2 regions of the Paraburkholderia sp. J10-1 genome follow, and region 1 is predicted to be linked to the other one. Evidence: riboswitches for the same ligand, from Rfam matches in the RefSeq annotation. Region 1 holds a riboswitch; the other holds the start of a gene.
What was found. Region 1 has a riboswitch for cobalamin ahead of cobG (precorrin-3B synthase). Riboswitches for the same ligand answer to the same signal wherever they lie in the genome.
Positions count from the first base shown of each region.

Region 2: linked by a shared signal. The riboswitch ahead of U5A65_RS02705 (TonB-dependent receptor domain-containing protein) and the one ahead of cobG (precorrin-3B synthase) in region 1 are both predicted to bind cobalamin.

Region 1 is NZ_CAJMYW010000003.1:500,697-515,996, forward strand. Features, by position in the region: gene U5A65_RS14855 (PAS domain S-box protein) at 1-36, shown strand, start outside; gene U5A65_RS14860 (class II glutamine amidotransferase) at 60-893, opposite strand; gene U5A65_RS14865 (MarC family protein) at 949-1,626, opposite strand; gene U5A65_RS14870 (DUF3311 domain-containing protein) at 1,874-2,089, shown strand; gene U5A65_RS14875 (sodium:solute symporter) at 2,086-3,561, shown strand; gene U5A65_RS14880 (glutathione S-transferase family protein) at 3,624-4,241, opposite strand; gene U5A65_RS14885 (hypothetical protein) at 4,255-4,620, opposite strand; gene U5A65_RS14890 (MarR family transcriptional regulator) at 4,736-5,182, shown strand; gene cobM (precorrin-4 C(11)-methyltransferase) at 5,185-5,916, opposite strand; gene U5A65_RS14900 (cobalt-precorrin-6A reductase) at 5,913-6,656, opposite strand; gene cbiE (precorrin-6y C5,15-methyltransferase (decarboxylating) subunit CbiE) at 6,653-7,879, opposite strand; cobalamin riboswitch at 8,021-8,209, shown strand; gene cobG (precorrin-3B synthase) at 8,305-9,702, shown strand; gene U5A65_RS14915 (precorrin-8X methylmutase) at 9,695-10,321, shown strand; gene U5A65_RS14920 (precorrin-2 C(20)-methyltransferase) at 10,322-11,053, shown strand; gene cobJ (precorrin-3B C(17)-methyltransferase) at 11,041-12,753, shown strand; gene U5A65_RS14930 (sensor domain-containing diguanylate cyclase) at 12,764-14,281, opposite strand; gene U5A65_RS14935 (flagellar brake protein) at 14,540-15,300, shown strand, end outside.
Region 2 is NZ_CAJMYW010000001.1:606,369-621,668, forward strand. Features, by position in the region: gene U5A65_RS02655 (response regulator) at 1-379, shown strand, start outside; gene pstS (phosphate ABC transporter substrate-binding protein PstS) at 462-1,487, opposite strand; gene U5A65_RS02665 (hypothetical protein) at 1,720-2,175, shown strand; gene U5A65_RS02670 (NUDIX hydrolase) at 2,281-2,649, opposite strand; gene U5A65_RS02675 (CHAD domain-containing protein) at 2,884-3,795, shown strand; gene U5A65_RS02680 (hypothetical protein) at 3,812-4,204, opposite strand; gene U5A65_RS02685 (YncE family protein) at 4,363-5,847, opposite strand; gene U5A65_RS02690 (DUF305 domain-containing protein) at 5,895-6,290, opposite strand; gene U5A65_RS02695 (MFS transporter) at 6,608-8,191, shown strand; gene U5A65_RS02700 (acid phosphatase) at 8,351-10,312, shown strand; cobalamin riboswitch at 10,572-10,754, shown strand; gene U5A65_RS02705 (TonB-dependent receptor domain-containing protein) at 10,855-12,786, shown strand; gene U5A65_RS02710 (hypothetical protein) at 12,774-14,102, opposite strand; gene U5A65_RS02715 (hypothetical protein) at 14,099-15,300, opposite strand, start outside.

The DNA.
Region 1 (15,300 bases):
CTCGCGGCGACACGGCAACGGCGCCGCAACGCCTGAGCGCCTAAGCGCCTGATGCTGCTTTAAGGCGCGACCGGCACGAACGGCCGGTACTCGACCTTGGGCCCGCGCACGACAATGGCCGTCGATTCCGGCACTTCGGCCCACACCTCGGGCCGGTCGCCCAGCGGCTCCGAAACAAGCAGATACGCGTCGTCGCCTGCCGCCACGATGCGCGGGTCGTCGGGATACAGTTCGCGCAGATGCCGGAACGCCGTGGTGTGAAAGAGCGAGCGCGAATTGCGTTCGCTCGAATAACGCGCGGCGACGATCTGCTCGCCGTCGCAAGCGCACACGGTCATATTGAGCGCGGGCTCGACGCCATGCTTTTTCGCCGTGGCTTCCACAAACCCCGCCATGCGTTCAAGCGCGGCGACCGGGTCGATTTCGAGGCCGAACGTCATGGCCAGATAGAACATCGTTTCGGAATCCGTCGAGCCTTCGAGCGCGTTGAAGCGGTCGGGATCGATCGCGACGAGCAGGTCGCGGCGCATGAGCGGATAGCTGCGAATCAGCCCGTTGTGCGCAAAGATCCAGCGCCGGTGACGAAACGGATGGCAGTTCGTTTCCTGCACCGGCGTGTCGGTGGCCGCGCGAATATGCGCAATGAACATGGGTGCGCGCACCGCACGCGCGAGTTCGCGCAGGTTGCGGTCGTTCCAGGCCGGATGCACGCTGCGGTAGCGATAAGGAATGTCGTCCGGGTCCTGGAACCAGCCCATTCCGAAACCGTCGCCATTCGTCGTGGTCGCGCCTTTGGTCGAATGCAGGCTTTGGTCGATCAGCGAGTGGCGTGCGTGAAACAGTACGGTTTCGAGCTGTACGGGGTTCCCGCTATAAGCGAGCCAGCGGCACATGATGGTCTCCTTCGTGTAAGGACGCTCGTGTACGCCGGCCGCCTCGAAAGCGCCGCTACTTCACGGCGCGCAGGTCGGCGATCGGCGTGAGAAAGCCGGTCAGGCCAGTCAGTATGATCTGCACCCCGATGCACAGGAGCAGAAATGACGACACGCGCATGGCCACGCGCGTGCCTTCCACACCCAGGTACTGCGAAAGCCGCGCAGCGCGGCTATATACGTAATAGATCACGAGCATGACGAGCGCGGAGATCACGATCGACGCGCAACTCGAAAGCAGCCACGCCGAAAGCTTGTGCGTGCGGTTGGCGTTCAGCGCAATGGCCGTGGCGATGGAGCCGGGGCCGGTGGTGAGCGGAATGGTCAGCGGGAAAAAGGCCTTGCCGGCGGCCGAACTCGGGCTCACGGGCTTGACCGGATGATCGACCGCGGGCGGCTCCGGCTCCGGCGCATTGAGCATTTGCCAGCCGGCCACGGCCACGGCGAGACCGCCGCCAATACGCAACGCTTCCATGGAAATGCCGAAGAAATGCAGGATGGGCGTGCCGACGAAAAACGCCCCGACCAGCACGAAGAACGCGTTGATCGCCACGCGTTTGGCGAGCAGGCGCCGCTCTTCGTCGGTCAGCGTTACGGTGCGATCGAGAAAAACAAAAGCCCCGCTCAAGGGATTGATGATGCTGATGAGTCCGGTAAAACCGAACAGGATGTCTGAAATCAGGCTCTCGATCATGGAGTCGATCCGGTAGGGGCATGCGCGCAAGCAGCGCGCCGGGCTGCGAGAAGTGTAGCCGGATCGGCGTTTGGCGTGCCTGATCGATGTCGCCGTGCGCCCGAAAAAATGGCGCGCCGCACCAATATTTACCGCAAGCGCTTCAGTATTTTTGGCAGCTTTACGGGGCGCGTTCACAAGCATAGAGTGGTTTGCCTCGCACCCCGGCGCGACGTTTCTTTTCTTCTCATATAAAAGAGGAGTTGCCATGTCACTGCGGTTGCTCGCTGCCTTGCCCTTTATCGGCATCCTGTTAGGGGTGCCGTTCGTCAATCGCACCGAGCCGCTCGTGCTCGGCATGCCGCTCGTGCTGGCCTGGATCGTCATGTGGGTCGTGCTGGCCGCAGTGATCATGGGGATCGTCTACCGGCTCGATCCGGCCAACCGCCTGCCACTCGAAGCGGATGCGGAGGTACAAGCATGAGTGCCCTCGTCATCATCGCGGCGATGGCCTTCATCGCGCTCTATCTCGGCATGCGCGCCCGCAGAGGGCACGACATGGACCTCGAGCAGTGGGCCGTGGGCGGCCGCAGCTTCGGCACCGCGTTCGTGTTCCTGCTGATGGCGGGCGAGATCTACACGACCTTCACGTTCCTCGGCGGCAGCGGCTTCGCCTATGGCAAGGGCGCGCCCGTTTACTACATTCTGGCTTACGGCACGCTTGCATACATCATCTCGTACTGGATGCTGCCGCCCGTGTGGCGCTTCGCCAAGCAGCACCGGCTCGTCTCGCAGCCGCACTTCTTCGCGCGCAAGTATCAGAGCCCGGCGCTCGGCGTGCTGGTGGCATGCGTGGGCGTGCTCGCGCTCGTGCCGTATCTCGTGCTGCAACTGAAGGGGCTCGGCATCATTGTGACGACGGCCTCCTATGGCGCGATTTCCTCCACGGCGGCGATCTGGATCGGCGCGGCCGTGGTCACGACTTACGTGATCGTTTCGGGCGTGCGCGGCTGCGCGTGGAATTCGGTCGTGAAAGACACGATGATTCTCGCGATCGCCGTGTTCCTTGGCATTTACCTGCCGATTCATCACTACGGCAGCCTGAGCGAGATGTTCCGCGCCATCGACGCGGCCAAGCCCGGCTTCCTCACCTTCCCGGCGCGCGGCCAGAGCGTGACGTGGTTCCAGTCCACCGTGCTGCTCACGGCGCTGGGCTTCTTCATGTGGCCGCACACGTTCATGTCGGTCTACACCGCGAAGAACGACCGTATCTTCCGCCGCAACGCGATGATCCTGCCGCTCTACCAGCTCATCCTGCTGTTCGTGTTCTTTTGCGGCTTCGCGGCCGTGCTCAAGGTGCCGGGCCTGAAGGGCGGCGACATCGACCTCTCGCTCTTCCGTCTCGCGCTGCAAACGTTCGATCCGTGGTTCGTGGGCGTGATTGGCGCGGCGGGCGTGCTGACCGCGCTCGTGCCTGGCTCGATGATCCTCACCACGGCTTCGACGCTGCTCGCCAACGATATCTATCGCGGCGGCGTCGCGAAGAGCGCGGACGACGCCCAAGTCGCGAAGCTCGCACGCATTTTCGTGCCGGTGGTCGCACTGGTGGCGGTAGGCTTCACGCTCAACGGTGGCGACACCATCGTCGCGCTGCTGCTGATGGGCTACAACTTCGTCACGCAGCTCTTCCCGGCAATGGTGTGCAGCCTCTCCACGCGCAATCGCGTGACGAAGCAAGGCGCGTTCTGCGGCATCGTGGCGGGCGTGCTCGTGGTGATCGTCACGACGCTCACGCATGTGAGCGTGGCGCAGCTCATTCCGTTCGCGCCCGATGCGCTCAAGGACGTCAACATCGGCTTCCTTGCGCTGTTCGTGAACGTGATCGTGCTGGCCGTGGTGAGCACGGTGACGCAGCCGCGCACGCATATCGATCATGAGCATGCGCGGGCGCATTGACCTGACCTGACGCGATAACAAGGCGGCCCAACCGGCGTGATCCGGTTGGGCCGTTTTTCTTTTTATGCTGCCTTGCGCGCTTCGGCGATGCGCTGCGGCGCTTCGGGCCGTGCATAGAGGCGTTCGAGATACGCCTGCAAGCGCGGGAAGCCCTCCAGCAGTTGCACTTCGTTGGCCCAGTCCATCAGATAAACCGTCACGCAGTCGGCAACCGAGAGCTGGTTGCCGACAATGAACTCGCGCCCTTCGAGGTGTTTCTCGAGCACGGCGGCCATGGTCTTGAAGTCCTCCCGCGCGAGTTCGATATCGGCGGGACTGCGCTTGTCCGGCGGATAAAGGGACGAGTGCCGCGTGATGCGCCAGAGCGGCTGTTCCAGTTCGGTGACGGCGAACAGGGTCCAGCGATACGCCTGCGCCCGCTCGTCGAGATCCTTGGGCAGCAGCGCCTTCTCCGGATATTTGTCCGCCAGATACAGCACGATTGCGGCCGACTCGGGAATCACGCGGTCGCCGTCGATCAGCACCGGAACCTTGCCCGCGGGATTGATGCGCAGGTATTCGGGCCGCCTGTGCTCGCCTTCGAGCAGATTGACCGAAATGAATTCGAAATCGGCGTCGACTTCCTTGAGGCCCCATAGCGCGCGCTGCGAACGGGTGCCAGCGAAACCGTAGAGTTTCATGACGAACCTCCGTTCAGGCACCGGGAATCGGCAGGACGGGCATCACTTCGACGGCCTCGCCAGGAAAAATCGAAAAATGCGGGTGCCCTTCGAACAGCTTCGCGGCCTCTTCGTGCGATGCGGCACGCAGAACGGTATAGCCGGTTAGCGCGTTAGACGTGTCCGCAATGCCACGCTCGCCAATCGACTTGGTCTTGCCGAGCGGGCCGCCCATATCGACGATCGACGCCTTGTGCTTTTCGACCCACGCATGCCAGGCCGCGATGCCCTCTTTTTCCTTTGCGTGCCGCTCCGTTTCGGAAAGCGCCGCCCACCCCTTCATGCGCGCGTTGTCTTTGGTGCCGAGAAAAACAGCGAGAAACAGTTTCTGATCGCTCATGTGCCCTCCAACTGCTGGTCTGGTGAATGATCCGGCTACGGGTCTGAAATCGGGTGCAACGGCGTGACGCCCGTCCGGCCTTGACAGCATAGGTTGATATCAACATAATTTCAACATGGCACGCGCAAAGAAACTTCCCTTCGAAACCACGCTATTGGTGCGCGATTGCTGCCTGTGTCTGCATATGCAGCGGGCGGCACGCAATCTCGCGCGCATTTTCGACGACGTGCTACGCCCGCTCGATCTCACGAACGGCCAGTTTTCGCTGCTGATGTCGCTGAACCGGCCGCATCCGCCCGGCATGAAAGACGTGGCGTCGCTGCTGGCCATGGACCGCACTACGCTTACGGCCGCGCTCAAGCCGCTGGAGCGGCGCGGCCTCGTGGTCATCGAGCAGGACCCCGAAGACAAGCGCAGCCGCTTGCTGAGCCTCACTGACGAGGGGCATCGACTGCTCAACGCGGCATTTCCGATATGGCAGCAAACGCATGAGGCAATCGAAAAGGACTTCGCCATGGGCGAGGTCGACAAACTGCGCGAGCATTTGCGAGCGCTCTCGTAGCCCTAGCGCTTCGACGCCCCATACAACGTCGAATCCGCGAATCCCTCTGCCGCGAGCACACGCCCCACGAGAATGAGCGCTGTACGCTCGATATCCGTGGCATGCACTTTTTCGGCGATATCCGCGAGCGTGCCTGTCACGCGTTCCTCGTCGGGCCAGCTCGCGCGATAGATCACCGCCACGGGGCAGTCCTCGCCATAGTGCGGGAGCAATTCCTCGACGATGCGCGCGATATGGCGCACGCCAAGGTGGATCGCGAGCGTCGCCTTGTGGCGCGCGAGGTCGCCCAGTTGCTCGCCTTCGGGCATCGACGTTTTCGTGGCGTAGCGCGTGAGGATCAGCGTTTGCGAAATACCGGGCAGCGTGAGTTCGCTGCCGAGCGCCGCCGCGCATGCGGCGGTCGCGGTCACGCCGGGTACGATTTCATAAGGAATGCCAAGCACACGCAAGCGCCGGATCTGCTCGCCGATTGCGCCATAGAGCGACGGGTCGCCCGAATGCACGCGCGCCACGTCGAAGCCCTGGGCGTGCGCGTTTTCGAGCAGCGCGATGATCTCGTCCAGCGTGAGCGGTGCGGTATCGACCACCTTGTGCGCGCGGTGGCCTTCCAGCACGGCGGGCGGCACGAGTGAACCGGCATAGAGAATCACGGGGCAACTGCGCACGAGGCGCTGGCCCTTCACGGTGATCAGTTCAGGATCGCCCGGCCCCGCGCCAATGAAGAAAACGGTCATGCGTTCAAACTCCGCTTAATGTAGTCGTCGAGCGCGTCGATCGACTCTTGCGCCGACGTGAATTCGCGCTGCGCATCCGGCAGCGGCGGCCGCTGCATCAACACCACGGGCAGGCCCAATTCGCGCGCGACCGCGAGCTTCGCTTCGGTCGCCGCGCCGCCGCTGTTCTTGCTGACCACGACGTCGATATGCGCTTCGGTGAACAGGGCGCGCTCGCCTTCTGCGGTGAACGGCCCACGAGCGTCGATGATGCGAGCGCGGGCGTGGCCGGGATGTGCTTCGAGGCAACGGACCGTCCAATGCTGCTGTTCCGGCACTTCGTGCAGATGCGCGAGCGGTTCGCGCCCGAGCGTGAAGAGCGGCCGCGCAAATGGCGCAAGCGCTTCGACTACGCCGGCCCAGCCGCTCACCATGCGCCAGTCGTCGCCGGGCTGTGGCTGCCACGGCGCGCGCCGCAGCGCCCAGTACGGCACCTGTGCCGCAGCGCAGGCGCGCGCCGCGTTGGCGCTGATCTGCGCGGCGTAAGGATGCGTGGCGTCGACAACGAGCGCGATGGCTTCGTCGGCGAGAAAACGCGCGAGCCCTTCTGCCCCGCCGAAGCCACCCACACGCACCGCGCAGGCGAGATCGGCGGGCACGCGGCCAAGGCCCGCGAGCGAGTACACGTGCTGGGGCCCAAGCGTGCGCGCGATCGCCAGCGCATCGCCTGTGCCGCCCAGCAGCAGGATGCGCGCGGTCATGGCTTCACCGCCTCGTAGAGCGTGACCGGCAACGCCTGACGCCAGGTATCGAAGCCGCCAAGCGGCTGCGCCTCGCCAATGCCGATACGCGTGAGCGTGCCGCCATGCTGCGCGCGCCATGTCACGAGCGCCGCTTCGCTTTGCAGCGTCACCGCATTTGCAACGAGCCGGCCGCCGCTCGCGAGCGCCGCCCAGCACGCGTCCAGCACGCCGGGAACGGTCACGCCGCCGCCGATGAAGACGGCGTCGGGCGTGGCGAGTCCCGCGAGCGCTTCGGGCGCGCGGCCCGCGACGAGCTGCAGACCCGGCACGCCCAGCGCGGCGCGATTGTGTTCGATGAAGCGTTGACGCTCGGCGTGCGCCTCGATTGCTATCGCGCGGCAAGCGGCATGCGAGCGCATCCATTCGATGCCGATCGAGCCGCTGCCCGCCCCCACGTCCCAGAGCAACGCGCCGGGCGTCGGCGCGAGGCGCGCGAGCGTGAGCGCGCGCACGTCGCGCTTCGTGAGCTGGCCGTCGTGGCGGTAGGCGTCGTCGGGAAGGCCCGGCGTGAGCGTCCAGCCGTGCGCAGGCGCATTCGCAACATCGCTTTCGCATTCGAACGCGACGAGGTTGAGCGCCGCGGTTTCGTCGACGTGCCACGCATCGGCGCGGCCTTCGATGCGGCGCTCGAACGGGCCGCCCAGATGCTCGAACACGGCAAGACGCGTGGCGCCGAAGCCCGCTTCGGCGAGCAGCGCGGCGAGCGCCGCGGGCGTGCGCCCATCCGCGCTCAACGCAAAGACGCGCGAGCGCGCGTAGAGATGGCGGCGCAGCGCATCGAGCGGTCGGCCGACGAGCGAGACCATCGCCGTATCCTGCAACGCCCAGCCCATGCGCGCCGCCGCCAGCGAGAGCGACGAAGGCGCGGGCAGCACGCGCATTTCACCGGGCGCCACACGGCGCGCGAGCGTCGCGCCCACGCCGAACAGCATGGGGTCGCCGCTCGCAAGTACGCATACGGGCGCATTCGACTCGCGATGCGCGAGCAGCGCCTCGACGCTGAACGGCTGCGGCCACGCTTCGCGGCGCGCGCGCACGCGCGAGGGCAGCATCGCAAGATGGCGCTCGCCGCCCGTCACGACGGCAGCGTCGAACAGCGCGCGCCGCGCGTCGCGCCCGAGGCCCGCGTAGCCATCGTCGCCTATGCCCACCACCGTCAGCCATGCCTGCGTGCCCTGCATTCGTTCTCCCGCTTTTGCTTGCTTTGTTGCCTGGTTTGTCGCCTGTTTCCCTGCGCCACCGGCGGCCCGCAACCCGATTGCCGGGCGGAGCGCGCGCGAAAACGGGCATAATACCGTGTCCGCCGGCGCCTTTAAGGCACTTTGTATGAGGCCGGAGTCAGCGCTGAAGCGCTAACTCCGGATCGCAAACAGGGAACACAGCAAGCTGTGGCCGCCCCCGCGACTGTAAGCAGCGAGACCGCATCCACCCGAGCCACTGGTTTTACCGGGAAGGCCGATGCGGTCCACGACCTGCGAGCCAGGAGACCTGCCGGCCGACTGTTCGTGCGAACCCATATCGGGCGGGGTGTACCGATACCGCTGCCGTTTCCCGCCTCACGTGCGGGCAGCGCGCCGCTCCCGCGCGATGCTTACCCGGTATTCCCTTGAAACACGAAACGAAGCCCGTCTCGCCCGCTGCTGCATTGGCCGTGCTCCGCCCCTCGGCGTGCCCGGGGCTCGTGCGCGTGGTCGCGGCGCGCGACGGCGGCCTGTGCCGCATCCGCCTGCCCGGCGGCGTGCTGAGCGCCACGCGGGCGCGCGCCCTCGCCGACGCCGCGTTGGCGCATGCCGGCGGCGTGCTCGAACTGACCAATCGCGCGAACGTGCAGATTCGCGGCGTACGCGTGGGCGAGGAGGCCGCGTTGAGCGCCGCGCTGATCGCTGCGGGCCTCGGGCCCGCCGGCATCGACGCCGCGAGCCCGGTCGAGCACGCGTGCGCCGCCGACGAATTGCGCAACGTGATGCTGAGCCCGCTCGCGGGCGTTGACCCTGAGGCTTTGTGCGACACAACGGTGCTCGCCGCAGCCCTCATCGACATGATGCAGCGCGAAGCGCGTTTCGCCGCGCTCTCGCCCAAGTTCGCGCTGCAACTGGACGGCGGCGAGCGCATGGCGATGCTCGGGCATCCGCACGACATCTGGCTCGCCGCGTTGCCGCACGGCGCGACCGTGCGCTTTGCACTGGGCCTTGCAGGGTGCCCCACGACGCAGCCAATCGGCACGCTCGCGACCGAAAATATTTGCGCATCGATACGTGCGCTGCTCCATGCGTTCCTCGATCTCGCGGGCGCAGACGCAACGCGCATGCGTGACGTGCTCGCCGCACACTCACTCGATGCGCTGCTGCAACGCGCGCGCGATCATGGCGGCTTCGCGCTGATGCGTGACGACGCCGCGCTGCACGCGTGGCGTCGCGAGCCGAGTCCTGCCGGCTTGCGACTGGGCGCGCACGCGCTGCACGTCGACGGCAGTGGCTACGTAGGCGCGCAGCCCGCGCTCGGCCGCATCGACGCGCATACGCTGCGCGCGCTCGCCGCGCTCGCGCAAGACTCGGGCGATGCGACGCTGCGGGTGACGCCATGGCAAGGCCTGCTGCTGCCTAACGTGCCCGCGCGCGCCATGACCGGCGCGCTCGAACGGCTGCACGCGCTCGGCCTCATTGTCTCGCGCGCCGATCCGTTCGCGCGCCTGATCGCCTGCACGGGCTCGGCGGGGTGCGCCAAAAGCCGCGCCGACACCAAAGCCGACGCACAGCGTCTCGCCGCCCTGCTGCCGCCCGGCGCGCAAGCGCACCTGAGCGGCTGCGAACGCTCCTGCGCGGCCGCTCATTGCGCGCCGTTCACGTTGCTCGCCAGCGAGCCGGACCACTACGACCTTTACCAGCGCGACGACACGCAAAGCGGCTTCGGCCAGCGCTTTGGCCAGCTCGTCGCGCGCAACCTGACGATCGAAGCGGCTGCGCTCGCACTCGCGCAGCGGCCCCGGAGTACCCAAGATGTCTGATTACATCCGCGACGGCCAGGCGATCTATCGCGAATCGTTCGCGACGATCCGCGCCGAAGCCGACCTCTCGCGCATTCCCGCCGACCTGGAAAAACTCGCCGTACGCGTGATCCACGCCTGCGGCATGGTGGACGTCGCCGCCGACCTCGCGTTTTCCGCAGGCGCGGGCACGGCGGGCCGCAACGCGCTCGCAGGCGGCGCGCCCATTCTCTGCGACGCGAAAATGGTCGCATACGGCGTCACGCGCGCACGCCTGCCCGCGAACAACGCCGTCATCTGCACGCTCGACGACCCCGCTGTGCCCACGCTCGCACGCGAGTTTGGCAATACGCGATCGGCCGCCGCGCTCGAACTTTGGCGGCCGCATCTTGCAGGCAGCGTCGTGGCGATCGGCAATGCGCCCACCGCACTCTTTCACCTGCTCGACATGATCGCCGCCGGCGCGCCGCTGCCCGCGCTCATCCTCGGCTTTCCCGTGGGCTTTGTCGGCGCGGCCGAGTCCAAGGCGCAGCTCGCCGCCGAAAATCACGGCGTGCCCTTCGTCGTCGTGCATGGCCGCCGTGGCGGCAGCGCGATGGCCGCCGCCGCCGTCAACGCACTCGCTTCGGAGACCGAATAAATGACCCGCAAAGGACGTCTGCACGGCATCGGCGTCGGCCCCGGCGACCCCGAACTGCTCACGCTCAAAGCCGTGCGCCTGCTCAAGGCCGCACCCGTCGTCGCGTATTTTGTCGCGAAGGGCAAGAAAGGCAATGCGTTCGGCATTGTCGAGGCCCATCTCGAAGCGGAGCAGGAACGCCTGCCGCTCGTGTACCCCGTGACGACCGAAGCGCTCGAACCGCCGCTCTCGTATGAGGCGATCATCGCCGACTTCTACGACGGCGCCGCGCAAATGCTGTCGCGCCATCTCGACGCCGGCCGTGACGTGGCCGTGATCTGCGAAGGCGATCCGTTCTTCTACGGCTCGTACATGTATCTGCACGACCGGCTCGCCGCGCGCTACGAGGCCGAAGTCGTGCCTGGCGTGTGCTCGATGCTGGGCGGCGCGGCGGTGCTGGGCGTGCCGCTCGTCTACCGCAACCAGAGCCTCGCCGTGCTGTCGGGCGTGCTGCCCGAGGACGAATTGCGCCGGCGGCTGGCCGACGCGGACGCCGCCGTCATCATGAAACTGGGCCGCAACTTCGACAAGGTGCGCCGCGTGCTGGGCGAGCTGGGTCTCGCGCATCGCGCGCTGTATGTCGAGCGCGCAACGATGGCGAACCAGCGCATCGTCCCGCTCGACGACGTCGATCCGATGGCTTCGCCCTACTTCTCGCTGCTCGTCGTGCCGGGGGTGAAATGGCAGTCGTGACGCCGCCTGCCATCGTCATTCTCGGGCCCGGCGCGCTGGCCACCGCGCGGCGCGTGCAGGGGCTCTACGCGGGCGCGCAAATCCATGCGCTGCAAGGCCGCGTGGAAGGCGATGTCGCGTTCAGCGAGCTTGGCGCGCATTTGCGCGAATGCTATACGCGCGGCTTGCCCATCGTCGCGCTGTGCGCGGCGGGCATCGTGATCCGGTGCCTCGCGCCGCTGCTGGCCAACAAGGGCGCGGAGCCGCCGGTGCTCGCACTCGCCGAGGACGGCAGCGCCGTCGTGCCCCTGCTCGGCGGACTGACCGGCGTGAACGTGATGGCGCGCGAAATTGGCGCGGCGCTCGCGGTCGCGCCCGCCATCACCACGAGCGGCGAACTGCGATTCGGCACCTGTTTGCTCAATCCGCCCGCGGGCTATGCGCTCGCGAGCCTCGCGCAAGGCAAGCGTTTCGTCTCCGATCTGCTTGCGGGCGCAACGACACGCGTGGACGGTGAGGCGCCGTGGCTGGAGAGCGTCGATCTGCCGCGCGACGCAGCGGCCAGTCATGCCATACGCGTGAGCGCGCACGCCTGGAACGGCAGCCCCGACGACCTTGTGATTCATCCGCGCAGCATCGTGGCGGCCGTGGGCGCGCCGCAAGAGGCGCTTGCAGAAGGCGTGCGGCGCGCGCTCCATGCGCACGGCCTCGCGCCGCTCGCGCTTGCGGCGCTTGCCGCCCCGTCTGCTCACATGTGCGACGCATCGCTCGCGCTGGCGGCAACCGAACTCGGCGTGCCGCTGCGCTTCGTCGAAAGCGCGGAGCCCACGCCGCAAGCCACGCTCGCGGCGCTCAACCTTGCTGCAGACGTCGAGCGCTACGCGCCGAACGAAGACGGCATCGCGCTGGCCTGCGCCGCCGCGCCGCTCGATCCACGCGCGCTGGGCCGCTCGCGCGGCAAGCTCACGGTGCTGGGCCTCGGGCCCGGCCGCGCCGATCTGCTTACGCCCGCCGCGCGCGCCGCGCTGGACGACGCAACCGATATCGTCGGCTACGCAACCTATGTGGAGATGGCGGGACCGTTGCGCGCAGACCAGCAGCGCCATGCCACCGACAACCGCGAAGAGCTGCAGCGCGCGCGCCACGCGTTCGAGATGGCGAGCGAGGGGCGGCGCGTGGCCGTGGTCTCGTCGGGCGACCCCGGTGTGTTCGCCATGGCGGCCGCCGTGCTCGAAGCGCTCGAAGGCGCCGACGACCCGCGCTGGCATGCCGTCGAGCTGGCGATCGTGCCAGGCGTTTCCGCCGCGCTCGCCACGGCAGCGCAGGTTGGCGCGCCGCTCGGCCACGACTTCTGCATGCTGTCGCTTTCCGACAACCTGAAGCCGTGGGCGGTGATCGAAAAGCGCCTGCTGCATGCGGCGCAGGCCGATCTCGTGATGGCGTTCTACAACCCCATCTCGCGCGCGCGGCCATGGCAACTCGATCGCGCGCTGGACATCGTGCGCAGCGTGCGCGCGCCGCTCACGCGCGTGGTGCTGGGCCGCGACGTGGGCCGCCCCGGCGAAGCGCTGCGCGCCACGACGCTGGGCGAACTGCGTTCGTCGGACGTCGATATGCGCACGATGGTGATCGTCGGCTCCTCGGCCACACGCGGGTTCTCGCGCGGCGACGGCGGCGAGTGGATTTATACGCCGCGCTGGTATCGTGAGGATGCCGAATAAAAAGGCGTGCTCACGCCTTCAAGGTGGGTAGCGCGTCGCGCGGGTCGGGCGGCGCGCCCTCGAATTCGCGCGCCTTCACCTGGTTGCGCCCCGCCTGCTTCGCCGCGTACAGCTCGGCGTCGGCGGCGCGCAGCAGCGCCTGCGCGCCCGTGCGCTCGCGCGGCACGCAGGTGGCGCAGCCGATGCTCACGGTCAGCGTGCCGTATTCGCTGTGCTCGTGCACGATTCCCAGCGCCGCCACTTGCTGGCGCACCCCTTCCGCAATCTTCACGGCGCCATCGAAAGGCGTGGCCGGCAGGACCACGGCGAACTCCTCGCCGCCGTAGCGCGCGACCATGTCCGTTCCGCGGCGGCAGGCCTCGCGTATCGCGCGAGCCACGGCGGCGAGCACCTTGTCGCCCTCCGCGTGCCCATAAAAGTCGTTGAACAACTTGAACTTGTCGATGTCGACGAAGAGCACCGAGAGCGGTTCGCCCGCGCGTCTCGCGTGCTGCCATTCGGTTTCGATACGCAAGTCGAGTGCGCGCCGGTTGTGGAGGCTCGTCAGCGCGTCGGTGACCGCGAGACGCTCGAACTCCTTTTGCGTAGCGAGCCGCGCGCGCATCGACAATGCGAGCAGCCACGACGAAGCGGCGATGAGCGCGCCGAAGATCAACGCCATCGGCACATAGATGCGCAGGCGCTGATGCCATGCGGCGAGCGCGCCGTCTACGGAAGGCGCGACGACCGCGATGAGCGACGTGTGCGGCACGCGCTTGAACGTATAGATGCGCTGGACCTTGTCGTCCTCGCCCGCGGCAATGAACGAACCATCGCTCGTTTTCAGCATCGTCTGGATGTAATCCAGCTCGCCGATCTGCGCGCCCACTTCGTAGTCCGAATAGGGGCGGTGCGCGAGCATGGTCCCGTCGCTCAGCATGATGAACGCACTGCCTTTGGAGTCGACGTCGATCCGGTCGAACAATTGCTGAAAGTACGCGAGCCGCAGCGTGAGCATCACGATGCCGCCAAACGAACCATCGTGCTCAGTCACGCGGCGCGAGAGCGCAATCGAATAGTGGCCGTCGCGCACCCGCGAGCGAATCGGGTCCGAAAGAAACATGCCGACCGAGCGCTCGCGCTGCGCCGTGAAATAGTCCCGGTCGGCGAGATTGACGCCTGGATACGCGCGGCCGTCCTGCGATTCGACGATATGGCCGTACTCGTCGACGTAGAACGCGTCGTCGAGATAAGCGCCGGTCGCCACGCGGCCGAACAGCAGCTTACGGCGAATGTCGGGCGGGAGACTTTGCGTGCGCGGGTCCCGCGCGCTATCTGCGGCGTCGAGCAGCAACAGGTCGTAAATGCTGGAATTCGCCTCGAGGTCGTTCGACATCAGCGAAACGAGCGCGGCCGAATTGTGTTGCGTGCTGACGATGGCCTGCGTGCGCTGCTGCATCAACCCCACCAGCACGATCGCCACGATAGCCGCGCCGACGAGCGAGCCCATCGTGCCGACGATGAACGGATGGCTCCCGACCCACTGCATGAGCGCCCGATTCCATCGACTGGGGATTCGCAAACATCGTTTCCAGAACTCCATGAGGCGCTTCCTCTTGCTCCGCTCGTGAGAGTTGCCACGTTTGCCGGCCGATTACAGATTGCATTCGGGATTCATCATACTGCGCCTCGCGAAACTGCCTTCGAATCGCGGCACGCACTCAATTTCCCTGCCGCAGCGCCGTAAACCAGTTGAACCCGCGATGTCAATTCGCGACGCGAACCGCTCACCGACCACCCTGCGCCGATGACCCACCCGACCCCTGAAGCTCAAGCCGAAGCCAGCGACGCCGCCACCGCAATCGAAGCCGCCGCGCTCACGCCGGACGCCATGCCGGTAGGCGAGCCGCTCGCCTGGCCTGTCGTCGATCACGACGGCGCCCTGCTGCTCGAGGCCGGCGCGGTGCTGGTGGGCGAAGCGGAGCGCACCTTTCTGTTCCAGCACTTCGCGCCGCATCGCGGCGACATGGAAAGGCTCGAGGTTGCACCGCAAAGCGCGGCGGGCACGGCCAATGCCGGCGAGCCGGCCGCCACCACGCGCGACATGCATTTGACCATCGGCGCGCTGACGGGCTTGCGCCCGCAGATGGGCGCGAGCGGCGCACCCATGCACCCGTGCCGCCTGATCGGCTTCGCGCCGAATGAGGCGCTCTTTGTGACCACACCCTATGTCGATGGCCGACCCATCGCCATCACGCCCGGCGAAAACGTGGAGATCGTCGCGATTGCGAGCCAGGCCGTCTTTCGCTTCGTATGCACCGTGCATGCGCTCAGCCAGTCGCCGCTCGACTACCTCGTGCTTTCGAAGCCCGCCAACATCCGCCGCCTGCGCGAGCGCCGCTCGATTCGCGTGCGCGCGCAATTTCCCGTGCGCTACGGTATCGGCGAAGAAGGCGCGGCTTATGACGGGGTGGCGCTCGCACGCGGCATCAGCGCGCTCGGGCTTTCGGTGAGCGCGGCGTGGGCGCTCGGCAAAGTTGGCGAGCGCTTGCGCATCGCATTTCACCT
Region 2 (15,300 bases), on a different contig from region 1:
GGTGGCGCGCGTCAAGGCGATCCTGCGGCGCGCCGAGTTGCTGGCGCGAGCGCACCAGGAAGCGGAAGGCACTGTGCCGTCGCCGTTTTCGATCGACGTCGCGCAACACGCCGCGCGCCTGGACGGCCGGGATCTGCACCTCACGCCCATCGAATTTCGTCTGCTTGCGCTACTGCATTCCGGCCCTGGCCGCATTTACGCACGGGACTTTCTGCTGCGCGCGCTCTACGACGATCACCGTGTGGTCGCCGACCGCACGATCGATTCGCACGTCAAGAACCTGCGGCGCAAGATCCAGTCGATCCGGCCCGACCAGGACATGATTCGATCGATCTACGGTGTGGGTTATCGTCTGGAGATCGCGCCTGCGGGCGACTGACGTTGGGTAACTGCGTAAGATTAAAAACGTGGCTGAATGCAGGCGCGCGTGCGCCATACGCGCGCCTGCATTGCATTTCGCGTTATGGCGCGATCGGCTTGCCGCTCGCGTCCTTGACCTTGTCCTTCCACTGCGACTTGATTTCGGCGACGACCGAATCCGGCAGCGAAATGTAGTCGAGGCTATCGGCTGCCGAAGCACCGTTCTTGAAAGCCCAGTCGAAGAACTTGAGCGTTTCCTTGCCCTGGTCCGGCTTGTCCTGTGCCGTGTGCAGCAGCACGAAGGTCGCGCCGACAACCGGCCATGCGTCCTTGCCCGGCTCGTTCGTGAGGATCTGGTAGAACGACTTCTTCCAGTCCGCGCCGGCGGCGGCGGCCTTGAACGTTTCGGTGCCCGGCTGAACGACCGCGCCCGCTTCGTTCTTCATCGCGGCATAAACCATGTGGTTTTGCTTGGCGTACGCCCACTCGACGTAGCCGATCGCGCCCGGCAGGCGCTGCACGAAGGCGGCGACGCCGTCGTTGCCCTTGCCGCCCGTGCCCGTCGGCCAGTTCACGGTCGTGCCTTCGCCGACCTTGCTCTTCCACTCGGGGTTGACCTTCGAGAGGTAGTTCGTCCAGATGAAGCTGGTGCCCGAACCGTCGGCGCGGCGGACCACGGCGATGTCGAGGTCAGGCAGCTTGACCTTCGGGTTCAGCGCGGCGATAGCCGGATCGTTCCACTTCTTGATCTTGCCGAGGTAGATGTCGCCGAGCACCGGGCCCGACAGCGTGATTTCGCCGGCCTTCACGCCCGGCACGTTGATCGCCGGCACGACGCCGCCGACCACCGTCGGGAACTGGAACAAACCGTCCTTGGCCAGCTGGTCGTCCTTCAGCGGCGCGTCGGAGCCCGCGAAGTCGACGGTCTTGGCCTGAATCTGCTTGATGCCGCCCGACGAACCAATGCCCTGGTAATTCACCTTGCCGCCACCCGACTTCTGATAGGCGTCGGCCCATTTCGTGTAGATCGGCGCCGCGAAGGTACTGCCCGCGCCGGTAATATCCGCGGCATGGGCCACGCTCGCGCCCAGCGCGAGAACGACAATCGCATACAGACTGAGTTTCATCCCGGACTCCTTAAAATCGTTATTGATGCGCTGGACCTTACGATCGCAATGTGACGATTGGGTGACACTGGAGTCGATCGCAGAAGCGGACTTATGGATGGCGACGCGACCATTCAGAGGACATGTTAGCCAGGGCTAACGGAAGACGTCCGCGTGCGCGTTGCGGCATGAGTGGAATGCCGGAATAAACCGTATATACTGTTTATACAGTTTTCAGACCGGAGAGGCCGACATGACTACAGCGACCACGCGCAAGCCCACAAAAAAGGCGTTCCACTTCCCGAAATCACCCGCAACCGGGGAGGAACAGAACGAAGCGGCCATGCCGGTTGAGGCAGCGCAAACGAACAAGCCCAGCCGCAAAAAATCCGCGTCCAAAGCGGCGACACCCGCAAGCGCCCCAGCAGAGGCAGCGGCTCCTGCGGCTGCCGAGAAGGTCAAGACCAAGCGCGTGAAGAAAGAAAAAGTCGTGCGCGACAGTTTCACCATGCCCAAGGCGGACTATCAGCGCATCGCCCTCCTCAAGCGCAAGTGTCTCGAGGCCGGGGTTGCGGTGAAAAAGAGCGAGATATTGCGCGCGGGCCTGCAATTGCTGGAATCGGCCCCACAGAAGCGGCTGCTGGCCGCCATCGCCGCGCTTGAAACCGTGAAGACAGGCCGTCCGGCCAAAGGCGACGACAACGCTTGATACGCGCGAAGCGTGGGTGAGGGGCGCGGGCCGCGCCGATGGAAAACAGATGCACTGGAATTGAGCGCTGTGAGCGCTCAATTCCTCGCGGCGAAAGCTGTGGCGTTACTTCCTGCGCCGCTGGTTGACGAGCCGCAGAATATCGCTCGTTGGCCCACTCGTTGCGAGGCGCGGGATGTCGTCGAGATGGACCCAGCGGCACCTGGCGATCTCGCTGCTCGGCCGCGCCTTGGCCTGCCTGGATATTTCGCAGGAGAACACGTGATGGTGTTTCTGCTTGCCGCGAATGTCGAACAGATACCTGGCTGCCTTACCGGAGAGCCGGGTCTCCTCCCTGAGTTCTCGTAGCGCGGTTTCCATCAGATGTTCGCCGCGCTTCAATATGCCGCCCGGTAGTGCCCACTTCGACTGACTGCGTGCTACCAGGAGAATTCGCTTACCTCTGCGACAAATCACGGTGGCCCGTTTCTTCAACTCGAACTCCCACTTCGTTCCTGGGGGGCGCCTCACGAAACATCAGCATTGCATCGGCTGACTTAGCTAAGCATCGTAATACAGAAAGTCAGAAGTTCAACCTGCTGAAAGCACGATGGCCGTCACCTTGCCAGATTTTAATTACTTCATCAAACCGTCATAAAGATCCGTTTGCCGACAGCCCTTGTGGTATGGTTTTGGCCACACATATTTTTTGTCAGACTCGAGGCTGCAATGGATATGGACAGTGACTGGCCGTTACCACGGCCGCGCACTCTCTTCAGAATCGATCGGCGGCGCTCCGCTGCATCACTCACCAGCAAGACCTCTATCGCCAGCACCTTTTCGTCATTGGCCATGCCAGTGGTCAACGAGGCGGTGCAACGAGCGAAAGCCCTGGCAACAGAAGCTGACCCCGAAGCATTTCATCAGCTTCGGGTGGCGTTCAGAAAACTTCGTGCCTTGTATTGGGCGTACTCCCCCTGGCTCGGCGAGGAAGCCACCGCGCAAGCGAGCGACGAATTCAAGCGGCTCGCTGCGGTGGCAGGCGGAACGCGCGACTGGGACGTCGCAGGCGAGCTCCTGAGAACCGCGCAGAAGTCGGACGCCTCCATCGAACTGCTCGTGAGCGCCGCGCGTGAAAAGCGCTCACAGGCGGTGGCGCATAGCCAGGCGATGATCAACAGCGACGCTGTCGAGGCATTCCTGAACGACGCGCTGCTTCGCGCGCAAACCACGCTGCAGTCGTGTTGCAGTGATCTTCCGATACGCGCGTTCGCAAAAAAGCGAGTCCGGATGGCGCAGCGCACGCTTCGAAAGCGCAGCCGGCGCGCCGTGCAAAGCGAGGCTGGCCACGAGGAGAGTCTCCATGACGTGCGCAAGGCCGGTAAGAAGCTGCGCTATCTGCTCGAATTTTTTCAGCCGGTAATCAAGGGCGAGCACCAACGCACCCTTAAGGAACTGACGTCCGTGCAAAAGATGTTGGGCGAATTCAATGACATTGCCGCAAGCGAGACCTTGATCCGCAACACGACATTCGACGAGGTTCCAGCCGACGTCGTCGAGAAATCGCTGCAATGGCTGGAAAGGATCAAGTGCCAACGAATCGAAGTGGCGGCGCAAAGCGTAAAGGCCATATCCGGCTGAGCCAGTGCCACCGCCATTACTGGCAGGTCACGACGCTCACAGGCAAGTTCTCGCTCGCCGTGCCGAGTCTCTCGCGCGATGCCGTGGTGATCGAACCGCCCGGCGGCAGGCATGCCGATTGCCCCATGCCGCCACCTTCCATTTGCGGCGCGCCGTTATTGAACGACTGCCACGTGATGACGACCGACGCGCCGCAATTGTTGATCAGGTCGGTGTAGTCGAGTCCCAGCTTGGCGTTTTTCCCGCGATATTCCCGGTCGATGCAGTCTGTCGAAAGCTCGCTCGGCTCGAAGCGCGGCGAAGCCGGCGGCGCCGCGCGGTCGCCGGCGGCACTCGCTGCGCCGTGCGCGAGAAGCATCAGGAGAAGGACGGCAAGTTGGCTGTGCGCCAGTTTGCGGCAAGCTGTCATTTCTTCACCTCGTTTTTTTGGGTGTCGATCACCGTCAGTTAGCTTCCCGCAGAACCAGGCGTCAAGGGCCAGGAGGCGCCTTACGTGGGCAAACAGACAGTGTTCGTCACCTTTTTAGTAAGGAATTCGAAATGACTGGCGCGATACCCGCGTAACACTCACAAGGCCTGCACCTGCACTGCGGGTCCGGGAGCGCCGCCCACATTGGGCGCAATCACGAGGTATCGGCGGTGATCGGCAACGCCCGCTGTGCCCGGCGTACCGGGCGTAACGACTTGCCGAATCTGGCCCAGCGTGTTGACGATGGCCGAGCCGGCCGGATTGGTCTTGAAGCTCGCGAGCACGTCAATGCTGCCACTGCCGTCGGCGTGGTCGGAAAGACCGAGGAAATACGGCTGCCCTGCCTGCAGCCCGGTGACCGCCGCCTGCAGCACCTGCAGCAAGCCCTGATCGAACAACGCCACCGAAGTGGGCGCACCGCCCTGTCCGGCGGGCGCGCCACCCACCGGAATCAGCGACACGTGCGTCGCCTCGCCCGCCGCGCCAAGCGGCTGCGTGTTGGCCGTGCCATCGCCTTGCGGCACGGCGTCGGGCACATACGCCACGGCTTGTGGCGCCTGGCCGACCGGCACCGTGGCGATGACCTTGTTGGTCAGCGTGTCGATTGCCGTCATCGCATCGCCGTTTTCGAGGCCCACGTAGACACGCGTGCCATCGCCGGACGGCCAGATGCCATGCGGCAGGCTGCCAACGGCGATGGTCGCCACCTGCGAAAAGTCGTCGGTACGGAACACCTTGATCTGGTTCAGGCCGCCCACCGTGACGTACGCAAACATGCCGTGAGCGTTCTGCACGATGTTCACATGATTGGTGATCGGTCCCGTGTCGAGCGTTTTCAGCAGCGCAAACGGCGGGCGCGCGTCGAACACCTGGGTCTTGCCCACATCCTTGAGCGTGAACCAGACCTGCCTGCCATCCGGTGTAGCCGCGATGTTCGGGCAGAACGGGCTCGCCTGCGTGACCTTCGCCACGATCTGGTGATCGGCAACCGAAACGACATCGGTCTCCGGGTTGAACGACGAACAGATATACCCGTACTTTCCGTCCGGCGAGAAGATCTGCATGCCCGGCCCGGCTGGCACGACGATGCGGGTCTTCTCTTCGAAGGTCTTGCCATCGAGCACATCGACGTAATTCTCGCCGCGCACGGTCACCCACACCTCATTGCCGTCTGGCGTGAAAAAGGCCTCGTGCGGCGAACGGCCCACATAGGTCACGTGCCTGACCGAATTGGTTTGCGTATCGATGAACGTCACCGAATTCGAGCCGATGGAAACAATGGCGAGTGTGCGGTGATCGGGAGAAAAGCCCATACCGTGCACGAGCAACTGACCGTGATACAGCGGGCTGAAGTTGGCCGGAGTCGGCTCCCCGAGCCGAATGACGCCGATCAGACGATTGGCGGCGGGATCGATGACCGATACGGTGTTCGAAAACTGATCAGACGAATAGACGCGGTCCCGATGGCTGACTGGAATATCGGCAGCTGCGAGCGATCCGGGGACCTGCCCCGCTTCGGCGAGCGTTGATGCAACAAGCGATGCGGCAATCATGGCCGCGCCAAGAACGAAGTTGCACTTCATGGTGATGTATTTCATGGCGTTGTCTCCTGCGTCGTGACGCGCGTGGGTCAGTGGGACATCGGAGCGGGCACAGCGATCGAGTCATGCACCGCGAAGCGCATGGCGACGATCTCCTGCTGTTGCTCAACCACGATCTCCTGAGCGATCCTGCGCAACTGTTCGTTGTGTCCGTGCCGCAGTTCCGCCATGGCCATGTCGATCGCGCCCTGGTGGTGTGGAATCATCGTTGCGACGAAATCGCGGTCGATATCGCCTGTGGGCTTCGCCGCCATCCCGGCCATCATCTTCGTCATGGCCGCGTCGTTCTCTGATAAAAACAGGCCTTCTTCGCGGTTGCGGGAAGGTCCCGCGTCACTCGAGGGCGCGGCGCATAGACCGGCCAGGGAAAGCACGGCCGCACCGCACACCGTTGCTCGTAAAACGAGTCGAATTGCAGCGTTCATGACGTCCCCTCCGTATCGGTCGAATCGCATTCGACGTGAAGGCAAACAGCGCACTAGCCGATTTACTCCATGCGGACCAAATTTGCACTGCAGATTGTCGCGCCGCGAAACGTTGTCAAACGCCTTGCGGCTTCCAGGCCCTGGCCGGCCGAGTGGAATAACCGCCGCCAAACGCGTGTTCGTACCGTCAAGTTCGCGTAGGCGGGCGTACCATCAATGCACATCGAATGAAGGTCGCACGCGCAGGCCCGACTCACTCGCTTTTTGCCGGGCACCGTGCAGCAGATTGGCCGCTTCAGAGCGGCGAGGAGCATTCCATGGCCGCAGGCATCGGGCTTCAAGATCAAGGACGGCAACTGCTGCCGTTTCGCGAGTCGGTGTTGGCGATGCTCGGCGTCGCGTCGGTGTCGATGCTGATCGCGCTCGACCAGACCATTGTCGGCACCGCGTTGCCGCGCATCGTTGCGGAACTCAAGGGCTTCGAACTCTATGCATGGGTCGCGACGGCCTACATGCTTGCCTCCGTCATCACCATTCCGATCTTCGGGCGTCTGGGCGATCTGTTTGGCCGCAAGCCCTTCATGCTCGCCGCCATTCTTCTTTTCACCGTCGCGTCGGTGCTCTGCGGCATGGCGACCAACATGCTGTTTCTCGTGCTCGCGCGCGGCCTGCAAGGTATTGGCGGCGGCATCATGATGGGGACAGTTTTTGCGACCGTCGCCGACCTGTTCCCCGATCCGAGGCTACGCCTGCGCTGGCTGGTATTCGTCACCTCCGCATTTGGCATTGCGAACATGGTCGGGCCCACGCTCGGGGGCATGCTGACGCAGCACGGAAGCTGGCGGCTCGTGTTCTTCGTCAACGTGCCGGTGGGTCTGCTGGCGCTGTTCTTCGTGCACGCTTTCCTGCCGCACCTGCACCATGCGCGCGAAGGGGCGAGGCTGCGCCTCGACTGGCTCGGCGCTTGCGTCGTCGCTGTCACGTTCGGCGCACTGCAGCTCGTGATCGAACTCTGGCCGAAACAAGGATGGACGACGACGACGATCGTGCTGGCAGTGATCGTACTGGTCTTTTCGCTAACGCTTTTCTTCTGGGAAAAGCGCATGGGCTACCCGATCATCCCCGTGGACATGCTGCTCGATCGCAAGCTCGGTCCGCTCTTTGCGATGTCGGTGCTTGGCGGGTTCGCGTTGTTCTCGCTCGTTTTCTACGTGCCGCTGCTGTTCCAGGGCGGCTACGCGATGTCGCCGCGCGCCTCGGGCATGCTGATCACGCCGCTCCTGCTCGGCACAACGGTGGGCAGTTTCGTGAACAACCGCGTGGTCACGCGTATCCGGCGCGCCAACGCGATCCTCTACATCGGCTTCGCACTGTCCGCCTTCGCGAGCCTCGCGGTGGTCGTGCTGCGAGGCAACGAGCCGCATCTCGTGTGGATGGCGTGCATGGGCGCGAGCGGCCTCGGCCTGGGCCTCGTGGGTACGAGCCTCACGGTCTGCTCGCAGCAAATCGTGTCGCGCGACCATCTCGGCGCCGCCACGGCGATGCTGCAATCGCTGCGCACTTTCGGCGGCATGCTGGGCACGGCGATGACCGGCGCACTGCTCGGGCACCTCTACACCATGGGCGTGAATCGCTCGCTGGACTCGTACCAGGCAACGCAGTGGTTCAAGTCGTTTGCGAGTCCCGAACTGCTAGTGGACCGCGCCGACCAGGCCGCGCTGATCAGTCGCCTCGTGAGCGCCGGGCACGCCGGCGACGCGATGATGAGCTCGGCGCGCAGCGCGCTCGTGGATTCGATCCACATGGGCCTCGTTGTTGCCGCCATCGCCGCGCTCGCCGGCCTGTGTCTCGCGTGGTTCGTGCCGCCGGTACAGGTGGGGTATCTCGAGGCGCGGCCGTAAATGAACCCCGAACATTATTTCACCCGAATTTCATTTCAATTACCGTTTAACATAGACGTAATAATTTGGTAATTAGGGAGTAATCGAGGGTAAGCATAATTCGCCGCCGTCAGTCTGCCATCACCACACAGCATCAACCACGACGACGGAGCCCTCAGCATGTCCGCATCACACCACCGAATTGCGCTGCCACTCTACCTGGCAGTGCTTACCAGCATTGCTGCACTAACCGCCTGCGGCGGCGGCAATAGCGACCCCGCCAGCACCGCCGTCATCCCCGCGCCGCCCGCCGACCCCGGCTTCGTGGACAACGCACCGATTCCCGACGTGCCCGCCTTCGTCGACAACATCGCGACCAACCAGCGCGGCGACGCGCGCTACGCCACGCTCGCGACCAACGCGGGCGTGCGCGTGGTGGCGCGCTTTCTCGATCTGTGGCAGCCGCTCACGCTGCTCGTGGACGCAGGCGTTTCCGCCCCCGCCAACGGCACGTTCCCCGCAGTCGTGCAGTCCACATGGACGGGCGTGCCCACCGACGGCACGCCCAACGGCACGATTCTCAACAGCACCGTGTTGAACGCGAACATCCAGTACGTTGTGAGCGCAACGACACAGCGCACCCAGGCGCAAGCGGACGCCGCCTACTACGACGACCGCCGCGGCAAGGGCTACAGCGTGACCGACGGCATGGGCCCGCTCACCGCCGCCTGGCGCGCGGCCGCGCAGCAAACCACGAGCATCACGTCGATTCCCGCTGACGCAACCACCACGCTCTACAACGACTCGGGCAACAACACGGGCGTGGGCAGCACGAGCAACGCGACGTTCGGCAAGGTGGTGGACCTGCTCAACACCATGGGCAACAACGCCTCGACCGAACCCGCCAAGCGCTTCTACAAATACGCGCGGCCATTCCGCTGGAGCACGAGCGTCGTGGTCGACCCCACGCTCGTGCCGGCGATCAGCACGACGCCTTCGACCGACGGCGGCTTCATCAGCGGCCATGAAGCCGAAGCCATGCGCGACGCGATGACGATGGCCTACCTCGTGCCCGAGCGTTACCAGGAAATGGCGAGCCGCGGCCTCGAACTCGGCGAGAACCGCATTCTTGCGGGCATGCATTCGCCGCTCGACGTGATCGGCGGACGCATGTTCGCGCTGGCCGCCACGGCCGCAAATCTCTACGACCCCGCGAACGCCACGCTCAAGAACGCGGCCTACGCGCAAGCGCACAGCGCGCTCGAACAGGCAACCGGCACGAGCACCACGACCTTCTCGACCTTCGCGCATTCGGGCACGAGCGCGACTGACCGCTTCGCCGACTATGCGACCAACAAGACGGAATTCGCACGCCGCATGACGTTCGGCTTCAGCCAGATCGAATCGACCGAAGCGCCGCCTGTCGTACCCAAGGGCGCCGAGGTGCTGCTCGAAACGCGCTTCCCGTATCTGAGCGCCAACCAGCGCCGCGTCGTGCTGAAGACGACCGAAGTCGTCTCGGGCTATCCGGTCATGGACGATTCCGAAGGCTGGGGCCGTCTGAACATGTTTAGTGCTGCCGATGGTTATGGCGCATTCAGCGGCAACGTGATCGTCGCAATGGACGCAAGCCAGGGCGGCTTCAACGCCGCCGACACCTGGCGCAACGACATTGCCGGCTCGGGCAAGCTCACGCTGCAGGGCAGCGGCACGCTCACGCTCGCGGGCAACAACAGTTACACGGGCGGCTCGCAGGTGAGCGGCGGCGTGCTCGCGGCCGCGTCGGCCACGGCCTTCGGCAACGGCGATGTGTACGTGGGCTCCGGTGGCAGCGTGACCGTCGCGGCGGCCGCGCCGTTGACGGTAGCGGGCAAGTACACGCAGCTCGACAGCACGACGCTCGAACTCGACATCGACGGCAACGGCGGCGGACGCCTGCGCGTGGGCGGCCAGCTCACGGTGGCGGGCGGCACGCTGCACGTGAAGTTCGTGAACGGCTATGCGCCGAAGGCAGGCGACACGATCGACCTGATCGACGGCAGCGGCGCGTCGGTCAAGTTCGCGACCGTCACTGTGGATGGCTTCAAGGCCACGCCCGTTTATTCTTCGACCGGCGTGGCGGTGAAGCTCTCGGCTTCGTGATGTAGCCACACTGGAAAGCGGCCCCGAATCACAATGGTTCGGGGCCGTGTTTCATGCGCCGAACACCGGAGCTTGCGATTTCGCGAGGCTCGCAAGCGCCTCTCTCGCCCCTCCGTCAACGGCACGAGATCGCATGCCGTGAGACACCCGCATAACAGCGCACGTCCATCGGTCAACGCGTGGCGCCGGGGGGCAGACCAAATCGGGTGTTTTCGCCACACCGCACCCGGCAAAGGTTGACGCGCGCAATGCGCGGCCATTACCCTTGCGCGCTGATGGTTCCCGGCGACGGGATCAAAAGGGAACGCAGTGCAAGACTGCGGCTGCCCCCGCAACTGTCAGCGGCGAGTCCATGCCAAAGCGGGCCACTGGGAAACCGGGAAGGCCGGCAACGGACGTCGACCCGCGAGCCAGGAGACCTGCCATCAGCCGAGTCCAGCAGCCGCAACGGGCGGGGATCCCCAATGCGCAAGCACCGCCCATGCGGCGGCTGCCCGTTGCAAGGACAGCCCTGAACAAGCGCTGTTTCCAGCCACCGCATCATGAAGTTTCGCCAGTTCGTTTTGACTTCCGCCGCGCTCGCCTGTGCGTGGCAAACCGCGCATGCCGCCGACGCATCGCCCGCCCAGGCCCAGCAGCAAACCACCGACGACACCACGCTGCCCAATATCCTCGTCGTGGGCGACACGCAGCACCTGCCGCAATCGTTCGACCAGCGCTACGCGGCCACCCAGGTGCTCACGCGCGCCGACCTCGACCGCGTCTCCCCCATCGACCCCAGCATTGCGCAGGCGCTCGCCACGCTGCCCGGCGTCACCGTCTCGCAGACCGGCGGGCCTGGGTCGTACACGGGAGTGAGCATCCGCGGGTCGTCGGCGGACCAGGTGGCCGTGTTCATCGACGGCATACGCGTGGGCTCCGTCACCACCGGCACGGCCGAATGGGGCGATCTTGCGACCGACTCGTTCGACCGCGTGGAGGTGATCTCGGGTCCCGCGGCCGCCTCGTTCGGCGCGGACGCCGTGGGCGGCGTCGTGCAGCTCTTCACGCGCCATGCGTCGAACCAGCCGAACCAGACCACCGTGTCGTTCGGCGGCGGCTCGAACAAGACCTTCGACACGCAGGTGCGCACCTCGGGCACGATCGGCTCGACCGGGCCGCTTGCCGCGTTGAGCGGACTCACGTATTCGCTGGGTCTGCACGACTACAACACGGCCGGCATCGACGCGACGCAGCCCTGGGCCTACGGCCACGAAGCCGGCCGCAACCCTTACCACGCGCAGAACCTGGACGCGCGCCTTGGCTATGCGCACGACAACTGGTCGATCTCGACCTTCGCGCTTTACCACCGCTCCGATCTCTCTTACGACAACGCGGGAGGCAACGACCGCCAGCGCGACAACCAGCTCACGACCGGCCTCGCGTTCCACCTCGACATCACGCCGACCACGCAGTTCGATCAGTCGGTGGGGTACGCCACCGACCGTCAGTTCCTCTATTCGAACGACCCGACGATCCCGACCGACGAGATCGATTCGACGCGCTTTGCCACCTCCACGTCGCTCACGCATCAGGAAAGGGGCCACACGCTCTTCGGCATGCCGCTCGACGGCGAGACCAAGCTCGCCTACGACTACACGCGCGAACTGGCGTTTCTGCCTGTGGATGTGCCGGGCGGCCTGCCCGCGCGCAACGATTCCGCCGTGTCGATGCATCAGTCCACAACGCTCGGGCCCGTCACGCTGTTCCTCGCGGGGCGGCACGAGATCGTGCAGGGGGAGTCGGTCAATACGGGCAACGTCGCGCTCTCGTGGGCGATCACACCGGTCTACACGGCGCGCGTTTCGTATGGCAATGCGTTCCGTCTGCCCACGTTCAACGACCTGTACTATCCAGGCTACTCGAACCCCAACCTGCTTCCCGAGCGCAGCGACTCGGTCGAGGCGGCGCTCGATGCGACCACTTCGATCGGCACGTTCACGGCCGCGGTGTACGACACGCGCGTACACGACCTCATCACGTACAACTCGCAGACCTTCCTGCCGGTGAACGTGGGCCGCGCGCATATTCAGGGTCTCGACCTCTCGTACAAGGGCACGCTTGGCAACTACACGCCGGTGAGCCTCACGGTGGGGATTCTGAATCCGCAGGACGTGACCGACCAGACCTGGCTCAATCGCCGCCCGCGCCAGACGGTGAGCCTGAGCGTGGATCACACGTGGGACGAGTTCCAGCTCCACGCGCTCAGCACCGGCGTTTCGCTGCTGTATAACGGCTCGACGTTCGACGACCAGCTCAACACGATCTACCTGCCTTCGTGGACGACGGTGAGCCTGCGCGCGTCGTACAAGGTCAATGCGCATCTCGCGCTTTCGGCCACGCTTGCGAACGTGTTCAACCGGCAATATGTGACCGCGTACGGGTACAACACGCTCGGGCGCACGGCGTTTGGGAAGGTCACTTATACGTTTTGAGGATCGGAGCCAGCGGCTGGACGGCGGTTGTCCGCCTGGCACCGGCTCCAGATATTCCTGAAGACCGCTTCGTGGTAATTGGCGTCCTTGCTCAACAGGTTGGTCGCCTTGCTCAGCCCACCACCTGCCGTCAGGTGTTCGATGTACAGCAAGCGCCGGATCTCACGCATATAGCTCGCAGGCAGCGGCATTTCGCCCTGCCGGCGGCCCTGGCGGCTCCGGTCTTCGTTCGCCATCGGCGTTTCGACCGTATAAAGCCCACGCTCGTGATTGATGAAGCACGCAGGCATGAGCGGATCTTCCATCACGCACACGCATTGGCGTTCGAGCACTGGCGCAGGAACCAGATTCTGCAGCCACTCCAGCGCGTGCTGCCATATCTTCCACGCGCTCTCTTTTGTCGGCGTAGCGTTGTGTTGCGCATGGACGAAGCGCAGGCATTCGACAACGATGTCCTCCTTTACGCAATACAGAATCTGGAACCCGGCCCGCAAATAAAGCACCAGTTGCAGAAGCTCATAGCATCGGCCCAGGATATGCGCCCCGTTGGGCGTGCACCCCTCGCGAGGCTCACCTCGCAGCAATTCGGGAAACAATAGAAGCGGCAACCCGGAAAACACGATCAGCGCGGGATTGCGCGCCGACTGCACTACGCCCCCCGCCCCCGCGGCAACTGCGGCCGCGGCCGCGTTTTCGGCGGGCGTTTGCGCGGCGCCGGTTGGCCGCACGGCGCGAGCGGCACTGCTTTCCTCGCGCTTCATTCGTTCGTTGTGCTTGCGAGCGTCGCGTACGATATCGCCAATCGCCTTGCCAATACAGGCCCCGTTCGGCAAACCGCCGCCCTCTTCGTCGGCCCAGCGACGCACCCGCTCCCATGGAATGCTGAACGGAATCCCCACGAAATGCAGGCCGAGCCAGCTCGTCGTCAGCAAGTCGACGCGGATCTGCTCCGACTCGCCTATCGAAGTGTCCGGCGATTTTCCGCACCACGTCAGGAGCGCGCTCTTGCTGTCGGGCTCATGCGGCGAGGCCATCAGCAATTCAACCGACTGCAGGAACACTTCGGCCAGCGTCTGAAGCGGCAGGTCGGACGGCTGCGCCGCCTCGCGCTTTGCTGCGCTCTCTTCATGGTCTTCCCCGGCCAGTTCGCGCGCCACGCGCTGCGCGACCAGTTCCGGGTCGTGCAACGTCCACTTGCCGTCGGGCTGGCGGGTCACCAGCTTCGCGTAGACGCGCTCGGCAAGGTCGTCGATGTGCCTTGCCATCACTGAAAGCTGCGAAACCGGTACCGGTTCGGGCCTTGCGGCGTCGTTCATTGCAGCTCCCGGTAAATGAGGCTGGCGGCAAGCGTGCCCTTGTCGTCGGCGAGACCGACAAGAAACTTCTCGATCAGCCCGCGAAACACGGTCTTCGCATCCGTTTCGCTCCACTTCTCGACAAAGCCGTCCTGGAACTGCAGCCAGTCGCCGAAACCGATATCGAGCAGGATCTGGTCGACGATGCCAGGCAGCAAGGGAAGATCCATCTGGTACAAGCGCCTGATCATCAAGACCTGGGAGAACACAGCGCAAATATAGTCGCGCGCACTGGCCGCGCGCGAAGCCGAGCGCATGATGTCCTCCACGGCCCAGCTCACGAGATTCATCCCCGTGCGCTCGCCCTCGCGCGTGATGTCGAGCGTGAGATCGCGAAGATAGACCTGACCCGGCGGCTTTCCGAGCAATTGATAAACGGTGCCGTCGACAACATGCATCCAGTTCGACGAATCGCCAACCCTCACGTCGTAATTCGCACGCACCCCGTGTTCCGCCTGAAGGTCGCGCGCCGCCTGCTCCAGCACCACCGTATGCCACACGAGTCCGATAAAACGGAGAAAGTCCGTTGCACGGTCCCTATCCGGCTCGCTGGCGTCGCTCCACGGCTTCACGAGCCTGAGCGGCATGTCGGTGATGATCAGCACCCTGTCGCGGCGCCCCCGCATCAACGCGGAGTACAAGGTTTCGCGGGGCGGGTTCTTGTCGAAGTAGAGCGGCCACTTCTGCTTGCGCGGGGCATCCAGCCATTCCCCGTCGATATCGAGCAAGCGGTAGACGGCATAGATTCCCGCCCCGTAGCCCTTCGGCGTCGTTGCACGGCGCGGGTCCACCGGAACACCATAGGCCTTGTAGAGCTGCCTCTGACTATAAGGTGTACCCAGTGAATTTCTGATGCTGCCAACCTGCCGGTTCAGTTCCGCGATGACGTCGCCGACTTCCGTCGCGCGTCGCTTCAGATCGGTCTGCAACGCACCTAGACCACTCGTATGTTTCTTGATCTCCTCGGCCTGCTGGCTCATTTCCCACAGTATCGAGCGCGCCGTCGCGTGCTGCTGTTGCAGCGCCACGAAATGCTCGGCCGCAACGTAGATGGCGAGGACCGCCATCAGGAAAACGGCCGCATCGTCGTGACTGCGGCGGATCATTGCAGCAAAGAAGATCAGTGTCGGCACGGCAAAACGAACGTGGGGATTGCCTG